One region of the Pantoea osteomyelitidis genome, then DNA from elsewhere that is predicted to be linked to it. Evidence: predicted binding sites of a transcription regulator. Region 1 holds the regulator's gene; the other holds the start of a gene.

Region 1 (5,195 bases):
ACGATCCTTTTATGACTGACGAGGTGATCCCGGATCCGACGCGGTTACCTGCTAACATTACTTATCAACTGACCCGCTACGGCGGTCACGTTGGCTTTGTGGGGGGTACGCTGCGCAAGCCGCAGATGTGGCTTGAACGACGCGTGCCGCACTGGCTTTCACCTTATCTGGAAAACTAAGCTGTGATAATTCCCTGGCAACAAGTGGATCCCGAAACGCTCGCCAATCTGATTGAGGCCTTTGTGCTGCGCGAAGGCACCGATTATGGCGCAGAGGAGCGCAGCCTGGCGGAAAAAGTCGAGGATGTCCGGCGTCAGCTGGAGCGCGGTGAGGCGGTGCTGGTCTGGTCTGAACTGCATGAAACGGTCAACATCATGCCGCGCGGCGAGTTTCGCGGCTGACGGAGAGCGGATGACACTGGGGCGGCAATCATGCTAACAATGCACATCGCCCGATCTTAACAGGGAGTTTTATCATGTCAGCCAGGCATCCGATTATCGCCGTTACCGGTTCCAGCGGCGCCGGCACCACCACCACCAGCCTCGCCTTTCGTAAAATCTTTCAACAGCTGAGTCTGCACGCGGCCGAGCTGGAGGGTGACAGTTTCCATCGCTACACGCGGCCGGAAATGGATATGGCGATCCGCAAAGCGCGCGATCTCGGTCGTCACATCAGCTATTTCGGCCCGGAAGCCAACGATTTCGGCCTGCTGGAGCAGACTTTTACCGAGTATGGTCACAGCGGCCACGGGCAGTCGCGCAAATATCTTCATACCTACGATGAAGCGGTGCCGTGGAATCAAGTGCCGGGAACCTTTACGCCCTGGCAGCCGCTGCCCGCCAATACCGACGTGCTGTTTTATGAAGGACTGCATGGCGGCGTAGTGACGCAGCAGCACAACGTGGCAGAGAAAGTGGATCTGCTGGTGGGCGTGGTGCCCATCGTCAACCTGGAGTGGATTCAGAAGCTGGTGCGCGATACCAGCGAGCGCGGCCACTCGCGCGAGGCGGTGATGGATTCGGTAGTGCGATCGATGGAAGACTACATCAACTTTATTACCCCGCAGTTTTCACGCACCCATATCAACTTCCAGCGCGTGCCCACGGTCGACACCTCAAACCCCTTCGCCGCCCGCAGTATTCCCTCGCTGGATGAGAGCCTTGTGGTGATCCATTTTCGCGGGCTGGAAGGGATCGATTTTCCCTATCTGCTGGCGATGTTGCAGGGATCATTTATTTCGCACATCAACACGTTGGTGGTGCCGGGCGGCAAAATGGGTCTGGCGATGGAGTTGATCATGGGGCCGCTGGTAAAACGGCTGATCGAAGGGAAACGTATCGAATAAGCTGTGAGGCCGCCGCGTCCGGCCTCACGCTGGCGTTACTGCGCCACGACTTCGTAGCTGTGGGTGATCTCCACGCCTTTGCCCAGCATGATCGCCACCGAGCAGTACTTTTCCGCTGAGAGATCCACCGCGCGCGCCACCGCTTTGTCGCTAAGATCTTTGCCGCTGACAATAAAGTGCAGATTAATATAGGTAAAAATGCGCGGCGCCTCTTCGCGGCGCTCGGAGGTCAGCTTCACTTCGCAGTCCGCCACTTCGTTGCGTCCTTTTTGCAGGATCGACACTACGTCAATAGCGCTGCATCCGCCTGCGGCCATCAGCACCATCTCCATCGGACTCGGCGCTTTGTCGCCCGAGTTGCCATCCATCAGCACCTGATGACCGGATGAGGATTCTCCCAAAAATGTCAGCCCTTCAACCCACTTCACACGAGCCTGCATAATAAACTCTCCTGATTCATTTAGTTAACGTCAGAGTACGCCCTCGCCGGCGAAACAGCAATCGGCCGGATTCGCCGTTTGCTGAAGCGAGACAACACAAGACAGTCGGTGAAAGCTGTGCTACAAACAGAGCTGAAAATATTTTTCGTCACTTATAGACGAATGCGGGACGAATCACGAGCACAGCTCACGACGGAGACCCGAATAATTTCCTGAATGGGAAACGCTTGACGATTTCACCGCCTGACAGGGAAAACGGCCCCCTGTATTTTGGGCACGATTACAACAGAGGATAACAGAGAATGGTTCTCGGAAAACCGCAAACAGACCCTACACTCGAATGGTTCCTGTCCCATTGTCATATTCATAAATACCCATCGAAAAGTACCTTGATTCACCAGGGCGAAAAGGCTGAAACGCTTTACTACATCGTGAAAGGCGCCGTTGCGGTGCTGATTAAAGATGAAGAAGGTAAAGAGATGATCCTCTCCTATCTGAATCAGGGCGATTTTATTGGCGAGCTTGGCCTGTTTGAAGAGGGCCAGGAGCGCAGTGCCTGGGTACGCGCGAAAACCGCGTGCGAAGTGGCTGAAATTTCCTATAAAAAATTTCGCCAGCTGATCCAGGTGAACCCGGATATTTTAATGCGCCTCTCATCGCAGATGGCGCGTCGCCTGCAGGTGACTTCAGAGAAAGTGGGTAATTTAGCTTTCCTTGATGTGACGGGCCGCATCGCTCAGACGCTGCTTAACCTGGCGAAACAGCCGGACGCCATGACCCACCCCGACGGGATGCAGATCAAAATCACCCGTCAGGAGATCGGTCAGATCGTTGGCTGCTCACGCGAAACCGTCGGACGTATTCTGAAAATGCTGGAAGATCAGAATCTGATCTCCGCACACGGCAAAACGATCGTCGTCTACGGCACCCGCTAATTCCGTATCACTCACGGCGTGATGGCAACATCGCGCCGTTTTTATTTGCGATGAGCTGATGTGGCGCCGAATCATCTACCATCCTGAAGTCAACTACGCCCTGCGGCAAACGCTGGTTCTTAGCCTGCCGGTGACGCTCGGCTGGCTGCTGGGCGATCTGCAAAACGGACTGCTGTTCTCGCTGGTGCCCGCCTGCTGCAATATCGCCGGTCTGGACACGCCCCATAAACGTTTTTTTAAACGGCTGATTGTCGGCGGCAGTTTGTTTGCCGCCAGCAGTTTGCTGATCCAGTGGCTGACGCTGAAGCAAGTGCCGTTGCCGCTGATTCTGTTTCTGATGCCGCTGCTGCTGGGCGTTACCGGCGAGATCAGTCCACTGCATGGACGGTTGCTGCCCGGCGCGCTGATCGCTGCCATCTTCACTCTCGGCCTGGAAGGGCATATGCCTGTCTGGGTGCCGCCGCTGCTCTATATCGGCGGCACGCTCTGGTATGGGCTGTTCAACTGGTTCTGGTTCTGGCTGTGGAAAGAGCAGCCGATGCGCGAAACCCTGAGCCTGCTTTTTCGCGAGCTGGCGGATTACTGCGACGCCAAATATACCTTGCTGACGCAGCTCACCGATCCGGAAAAAGCGCTGCCGCCGCTGCTAACGCGCCAGCAAAAAGCGGTGGATCTCATCACCACCTGCTATCAGCAGATGCACATGCTCTCCGCCAGCCGGGACAACAGCCATAAGCGGCTGACGCGCGCCTTTCAGGTTGCGCTCGATCTGCAGGAGCATATTTCCGTCAGCCTGCATCAGCCGGAAGAGGTGCAGAAGCTGGTGGAGCAGAGCCACGCCGAAGCGGTGATCCGCTGGAATGCCAAAACCATCTCCACGCGCCTGCGCGAACTGGCGGACGACATTCTTTATCATCAGCTGCCGGACCGGTTCGACATGGATAAGCAGCTCGGCGCGCTGGAGAAGATCGCCCGCCAGCATCCGGATAATCCGGTGGGCAACTTCTGCCTCTATCACTTCAGCCGCATCGCGCGCGTGTTGCGCAGCCAGAAGCCGCTCTATCAGCGCGACCTGATGGCCGATCGCCAGCGCCGTCTGCCGCTGCTCGCCGCCCTGCGCAGCTATCTGTCGCTCAAGTCCGCCGCGCTGCGCACCGCGGCACGCTTTGCCGTGATGCTGATGTTTGGCAGCACGCTGGCGCTGTTCTTTAATATTCCCAAGCCCTTCTGGATATTGATGACCATCATGTTTGTCAGTCAGAACGGCTATAACGCCACGCGGGTCCGTATTCAGCACCGGGCGCTCGGCACCTTTGCCGGGCTGGTGATCGCGGCGGCGACGCTGCGCTTCGCCGTGCCGGAATCAATCGTGCTTTCCGGCATGCTGGCGATTACCCTGATCAGCTATCTGTTTATCCGCAAATCTTACGGCTGGGCAATGGTCGGCTTTACCGTCACGGCGGTGTACTCACTGCAACTGCTCTCGCTGAACGGCGCGCAGTTTTTGCTGCCGCGCCTGATGGATACGCTGATGGGTTGTCTGATCGCTTTTGGCGGGATGATCTGGCTCTGGCCGCAGTGGCAGAGCGGCCTGCTGCGACAGAATGCGCACGATGCGCTGGAAACCTACCAGGAAGCGTTGCAGATGCTGCTTGGGCCGGAGCAGGCGTCGGGAAAGCTGGCGTACCAGCGCATACGCGTGAATCAGGCGCACAACGCGCTGTTCAATTCGTTGAATCAGGCGATGCAGGAGCCTGCCTTTAACCCGGAGTATCTCAAGGATATGCGTCTGTGGGTGACGCACAGCCAGTTTATCGTCGAGCACATCAATGCAATGACGATTCTGGCGCGTGAGCACACCATGTTGACCTCTGAGCTGGCGCAGCGCTATCTGCAATCCTGTGAAATCGCGTTGCAGCGTTGCCAGCAGCGGCTGGAATATGACAAAGGCTCAGACAGTAACGTGCTGGAAGCACCGGAAGATGTGAATGAAGGACCGATGACTATTGTGGAGCGGCATGTGAAGCGAATTCTGGGACATCTCAGCGTAATGCATACCATCTCTTCACTGGCATGGAGCCAGCGACCACAGCATGGCCGCTGGCGGGTAAAACGCTTGCGTAAAAAACAGAGTTAGCTGGCGAGCGTCTTTTCCACCGCGCGGGCGAAACGTGCCATTCCCTCTTCGATGTCGGTGGGTTCAATCACCAGCGACGGGGCAAAGCGGATCACGTCAGTACCGGCATTCAGGATCATCACTCCTTCCGCCGCCGCCGCGTTGAGTATATCGCGCGCCTTACCGGCGTGCTGTGGCTTGAGCGCCGCGCCAATCAACAAACCTTTGCCGCGAATATCGCTGAAGAGATCCAGCTTGTTGTCCAGCGCCTTCAGCGCCGCGACAAACTGCTGACGGCGGCTTTCCACGCCTTCCAGCACCTCTGGCGTATTGATGATATCCAGCGCCGTTTCGGCGAT
Region 2 (5,195 bases), on a different contig from region 1:
CCACGCGCGTGCGCCATGGAAGCCAAACAGCGCATCGTGATTAAGCACGCTTTCCCGTACCGTTGGCCAGAGCACCATTTTCAGGAAGGTTTGATCGGCAAAACGCTCGCTGCTGGTATAGCGGGCATGGAAATCACGCATCCACTCGCCCACCCCGCTAAACACGCCCTGACACCCTCCCCACATCCCCGCCAGCAGCAGCTCCGTATGGGAAAAGTAGTCGCGCATATGGTGGAACCAGTAAGGCGAGGCGAGCCACTCCTCTACCGCCGCGGTCTCACGCTCGGAAAGCAGCGAGTCAGCGTCACGTACAATAAAGCGCCGCACGGTGGGATCGTCCATCACCAGAAAGCGCCACAGCGTAGGGAAAATCGCTTTTTCCTGCGACATATCCACCAGCTGCGCGCCCGCCTGCCGCAGACGTTGCCAGACATGCTGCGGCACGCTCTCATCCAGCCAGACCCGGCAGGTCCAGGCGGGATAAAGCTCACGCGCCACCTCAACGTTTTTGATCAGCGTTTCGCAATAGCGCGGCTGCCCGCCATAGAGGCTGAAAGCGATAATATTCTGTTCAGGCTTGCTGGCGTCGAACGGCGGAGGCGCAGACGAGGGAAACGGATAGCGCTGACCCTGAGCGAAACGCGCATCGGCGGCCTCCAGCGCCTCCAGCCCGTAGCGCCGTACTTCATCCGTTTTTCCCAGCCAGCCGCACGCTTCGACCAGACCATCAAGCCACGTCTCCGCCGCCTGCGCGCGCTGTGGCGCAGGCGCCTGATAAATTTTTTGATACACCTTATAAGCTTTCGCCTGCTCGCCCACGCGCATCAGGCTCAGCGCATAATCGCTCAGCACCCGCATATTGTTGGGCGCGAAACGCAATACCTCTTCGCAGCACTGGCGGGCAACGGGGAAATCAGATTCAGCCATGGCCTGACGAAAACGGGCGGCGCTGGCTTCAAGGCGGGCCTGCAATTCGGCAGAAGAGGCAGCCGGAGCAGGACGACGGACAGGAATCGTTTTGCGCATTCAAATTCTCCCTTTTATTCAAATTGCGCCCCGTTCTGTTCCGCCCGTCGTCCTGTTGCGGAAATGACGACGGGCAAGGCGCGCTATAACAGGCGACGCGCAGCTTCCACAACGATCTTCACCGCATCGCTTTCGGTTTGTTTCATGGCCGCCGCATCCGGAATCTCTTTCTGCGTGCGATTAACGATCACGCCTGCCACCATACCGGCACGCAGCCCCTGGCTGGCGCACATCGTCAAAAGTGTAGCGGATTCCATCTCATAGTTGAGCACGCCCATCTGCTGCCACTCCTGCATCGATCCCTGAAAACGGCTCACCACGCGGCCTGAAAAGGTGTCGTAACGCTCCTGGCCCGGATAAAAAGTATCGGATGAGGCGGTGACGCCCACATGCAGGCTGGCGCCGCTGGCTTTCGCCGCCTCGACCAGCGCGGTGGTGCAGGTAAAATCCGCTACCGCCGGGAACTCCATCGGCGCAAAGTGCAGACTGGCGCCGTCAAGGCGTACCGCCGCGGTGGTGACCAGCACGTCGCCGACATTAATGTGCGGCTGGATCGCCCCGGTAGTGCCGACGCGCAAAAAGGTACGCACGCCGAGCTGCGCCAGCTCTTCCACGGCAATTGAAGTCGACGGCCCGCCAATGCCGGTTGAGCAGATCACCACCGGCTTGCCGTCAAGCTGCGCCAGCCAGCTGGTGAACTCACGGTGCGAAGCCAGGTGCTGCGGGTTCTCCATTAGCCCGGCAATTTTTTTTACACGCTCAGGGTCGCCCGGCACGATAGCCAGCGTTGCGCCCTGCAGATCGGCTTTGGTAAGACCCAGATGGAAAACGTCAGATTGCGCCATAACAGACTCCTGATGAAAGGGGGTTTGGGCGACACTTTACGTCACCTCACCGGATAAATGTGTGATAACAATCACTACAAAAAATGAAAGTTACATTTTTACCGTAAAATAGTGCGATATATGTCACATATCTGACTCTATTATCCGCCAATGCTACAAGCTGCAATGTGTAACCTTTCTCAGCAATGATAAAGAGAATGAGAAATGGCGATGTTCTGCCCGCTCTGCTACCCGCCGCCTGGTTATCCCCAGGCTATAGTTACGTGATTGCGCTATTGCTTGCACGGAGAGAACAATGAAAACCGAAGAAAATATGGCACAAAAATCTGCAACCGGCGGCTTCGCGTCGGCCGTGCTGCCCACCGCCTCGACCACCATCGTGACGGACAGCCCGGCGATCCAGACTGGCGAAACCTCGGTACCCAGCCAGGGGGAAAATATGCCGGCGTTCTTCGCCAAACCCAAAGAGGCTGAAGGACCGTTACCGGTGGTGCTGGTTGTGCAGGAGATTTTTGGCGTCCATGAGCACATCCGCGATATTTGTCGTCGACTGGCGCTGGAGGGTTACCTGGCCGTGGCGCCGGAACTCTATTTCCGCGAGGGCGATCCCAATGACTATGACGATATCCCTACCCTTTTTAAAGAGCTGGTGAGCAAAGTACCGGATAGCCAGGTGCTTTCCGATCTCGATCATGCGGCCAACTGGGCTGCGCGCAACGGCGGTGATATTCGTCGTCTGGGCATCACCGGTTTTTGCTGGGGCGGACGCATCAGCTGGCTTTATGCCGCGCATAATCCACAGCTGAGCGCCGCTGTCGCCTGGTATGGCCGTCTGGTGGGCGACAAGACCATGAAGCAGCAAAAGCATCCGATTGATGTGGCGGTGGATCTCACCGCGCCGGTGCTGGGTCTGTATGGCGGACAGGATGAAGGTATTCCGCTGGAGAGCGTGGAGCAGATGCGTCAGGCGCTGCGTGCCGCCAATGCCAACGCGGAAATCGTGGTTTATCCCGATGCGGGCCATGCGTTCAACGCTGACTATCGCCCCAGCTATCACGCGGAATCCGCGAAAGATGGCTGGTCGCGTATGCTGGCCTGGTTCCGGCAGTATGGCGTGGCGCCAACGGCCTGAAGATAAAAAAGGGGCGCCTGCGCGCCCCAAACTACAACACAACGTTTAGCAGACTTTATTACGCTTTTTCGCCGCGCAGGTTTTGCGCTGCTTTGACCATGTTCGCCAGCGCCTGACGCGTTTCCGTCCAGCCGCGCGTTTTCAGGCCGCAGTCCGGGTTGACCCACAGACGCGCTTCCGGGATGCGCTGCGCCGCTTTACGCAACAGCGTTTCCATCCATTCCACACCCGGCACGTTCGGCGAATGAATATCGTAAACGCCCGGACCGATTTCATTCGGATATTCGAACTCCTCAAAGGATTCCAGCAGCTCCATATCAGAACGCGAGGTTTCGATGGTGATCACATCGGCATCCAGCGCCGCAATTGAATCCATGATGTCGTTGAATTCGCAGTAACACATGTGGGTATGAATCTGCGTTTCATCCTGCGCTACCGCCGCATTCAGGCGGAACGCATCCACCGCCCAGGTGAGATAAGCCGCCCAGTCGGACTGATGCAGCGGCAGACCTTCGCGCAGCGCCGGTTCATCAATCTGAATAATGCCGATGCCCGCTTTTTCCAGATCCGCTACTTCGTCACGCAGCGCCAGCGCGATCTGTTTGGCGATGGTTTCGCGGGAGACATCTTCACGCGGGAATGACCAACAGAGAATCGTCACCGGGCCGGTCAACATGCCTTTCACCGGCTTGCTGGTCAGCGACTGCGCATACTTCGCCCACTCAACGGTAATCGACTCAGGGCGACTGACGTCGCCGATAATCACCGGCGGCTTCACACAGCGCGAACCGTAGCTCTGCACCCAACCGTTCTGGGTAAAGACGAAACCATCCAGATGCTCGCCGAAATATTCCACCATATCGTTACGCTCGGCTTCGCCATGTACCAGCACGTCCAGACCAAGACGTTCCTGCTCAAGGATCGCCTGCTTGATATGTTCAGCGATACCGGTGCGGTAGTGATGTCTGTCGAGACGCCCCTGCTTGAAGCCGAGGCGCAGGCCGCGGATTTCCGTGGTTTGCGGGAAGGAACCGATAGTAGTGGTCGGCCAGGCGGGCAGGTTAAAACGCTGGCGCTGAGCCTCGGCACGCTGTGCGTAAGGGCTTTGACGCTGGCTGTCCTGCGCGGCGATCGCCGCCAGACGTTCACCCACCGCCGCGTTATGCACGCGGGCAGAGTGCGCACGGGCACGCACCGGGGCGCTCCAGGCTTCCAGCGCGGCGGGATCGTTAGTGTTCAGCGCCTTGCTGAGTAGCGCCAGCTCGGCGCATTTCTGCAGGGCGAAAGCGAACCAGCTTTTCACTTCTTCATCGAGTCGGGTTTCCACGCTCAGGTCGATCGGGCTGTGCAGCAGCGAGCAGGAGGTGCCAATCCATACCCGGTCACGCTGCCCAACCAGCGGCTGCAAACGCGCAAACCAGCGGCTCAGGTCGGCCCGCCAGACGTTACGGCCATTGATCACGCCGAGAGAGAGCAACCAGTCCGCAGGAATCTGTTGATTCAACTGCGCAATGTCGTCGCGACCATGCACCAGATCCAGATGTAGCCCCTGAACCGGCAGCGTACGAATCACGTCAATATTCTGACCAATGCTGTCAAAATAGGTGGTCAGCAGCAGGCGGGTTGTGCCCTGTAAGGCGTCATAGGCAGGCTGAAACGCCTCGCGCCAGGCCTGTGGCAGCTCCAGCGCCAGCGCCGGTTCGTCAATCTGCACCCACTCGATATCGCGTTTCGCCAGCTCGGCCAGTACCTGCTGATAAACCGGCAGAATATCGTTCAGCAGAGAGAGACGATCAAACTGCTCGCCTTTCACTTTGCCCAGCCACAGATAAGTTACCGGACCCAGCAGCACAGGCTTCACTTTATGGCCCAGCGCCAGCGCCTCATCCACCTCTTCCAGCAGCTGTGTCCAGGTCAGTTTGAACTGCTGCCCTTTGGTAAATTCCGGCACCATGTAGTGATAATTGGTGTTAAACCATTTAGTCATTTCTGCTGCTGCGGCCGGTTCTCCGCTCGGCGCACGACCACGTCCCAGACGGAACAGGGTATCAAGATCCACCGAACCATCTTTATTCTGATGGCGCGCCGGTACGTTGCCCAGCAGCAGGCTGGTGGTGAGAACATGATCGTACCAGGCGAAATCGCCCACCGGCAGCAGATCCACGCCCGCCTCTTTCTGTTGTTGCCAGTGG

The links. Region 1 encodes CRP, which controls carbon source genes, mostly activating them, when cyclic AMP is high. Its sites were predicted from a motif close to ATGTGANNNNNNTCACAT; they were not measured.
Region 2: a site for CRP is predicted at 1,983-2,000, ahead of udp (uridine phosphorylase). Genes of this name have one in related genera too.

The regions. Positions count from the first base shown of each region.
Region 1 is NZ_JBGFSN010000008.1:18,766-23,960, forward strand. Features, by position in the region: gene ABU178_RS16880 (hydrolase) at 1-179, shown strand, start outside; gene ABU178_RS16885 (YheU family protein) at 183-401, shown strand; gene ABU178_RS16890 (phosphoribulokinase) at 476-1,345, shown strand; gene ABU178_RS16895 (OsmC family protein) at 1,381-1,785, opposite strand; gene crp (cAMP-activated global transcriptional regulator CRP) at 2,088-2,720, shown strand; gene ABU178_RS16905 (YccS/YhfK family putative transporter) at 2,779-4,857, shown strand; gene argD (bifunctional acetylornithine/succinyldiaminopimelate transaminase) at 4,854-5,195, opposite strand, start outside.
Region 2 is NZ_JBGFSN010000001.1:220,068-225,262, reverse strand. Features, by position in the region: gene ABU178_RS01020 (tetratricopeptide repeat protein) at 1-1,026, opposite strand, end outside; gene udp (uridine phosphorylase) at 1,110-1,871, opposite strand; gene ABU178_RS01010 (dienelactone hydrolase family protein) at 2,167-3,003, shown strand; gene metE (5-methyltetrahydropteroyltriglutamate--homocysteine S-methyltransferase) at 3,062-5,195, opposite strand, start outside.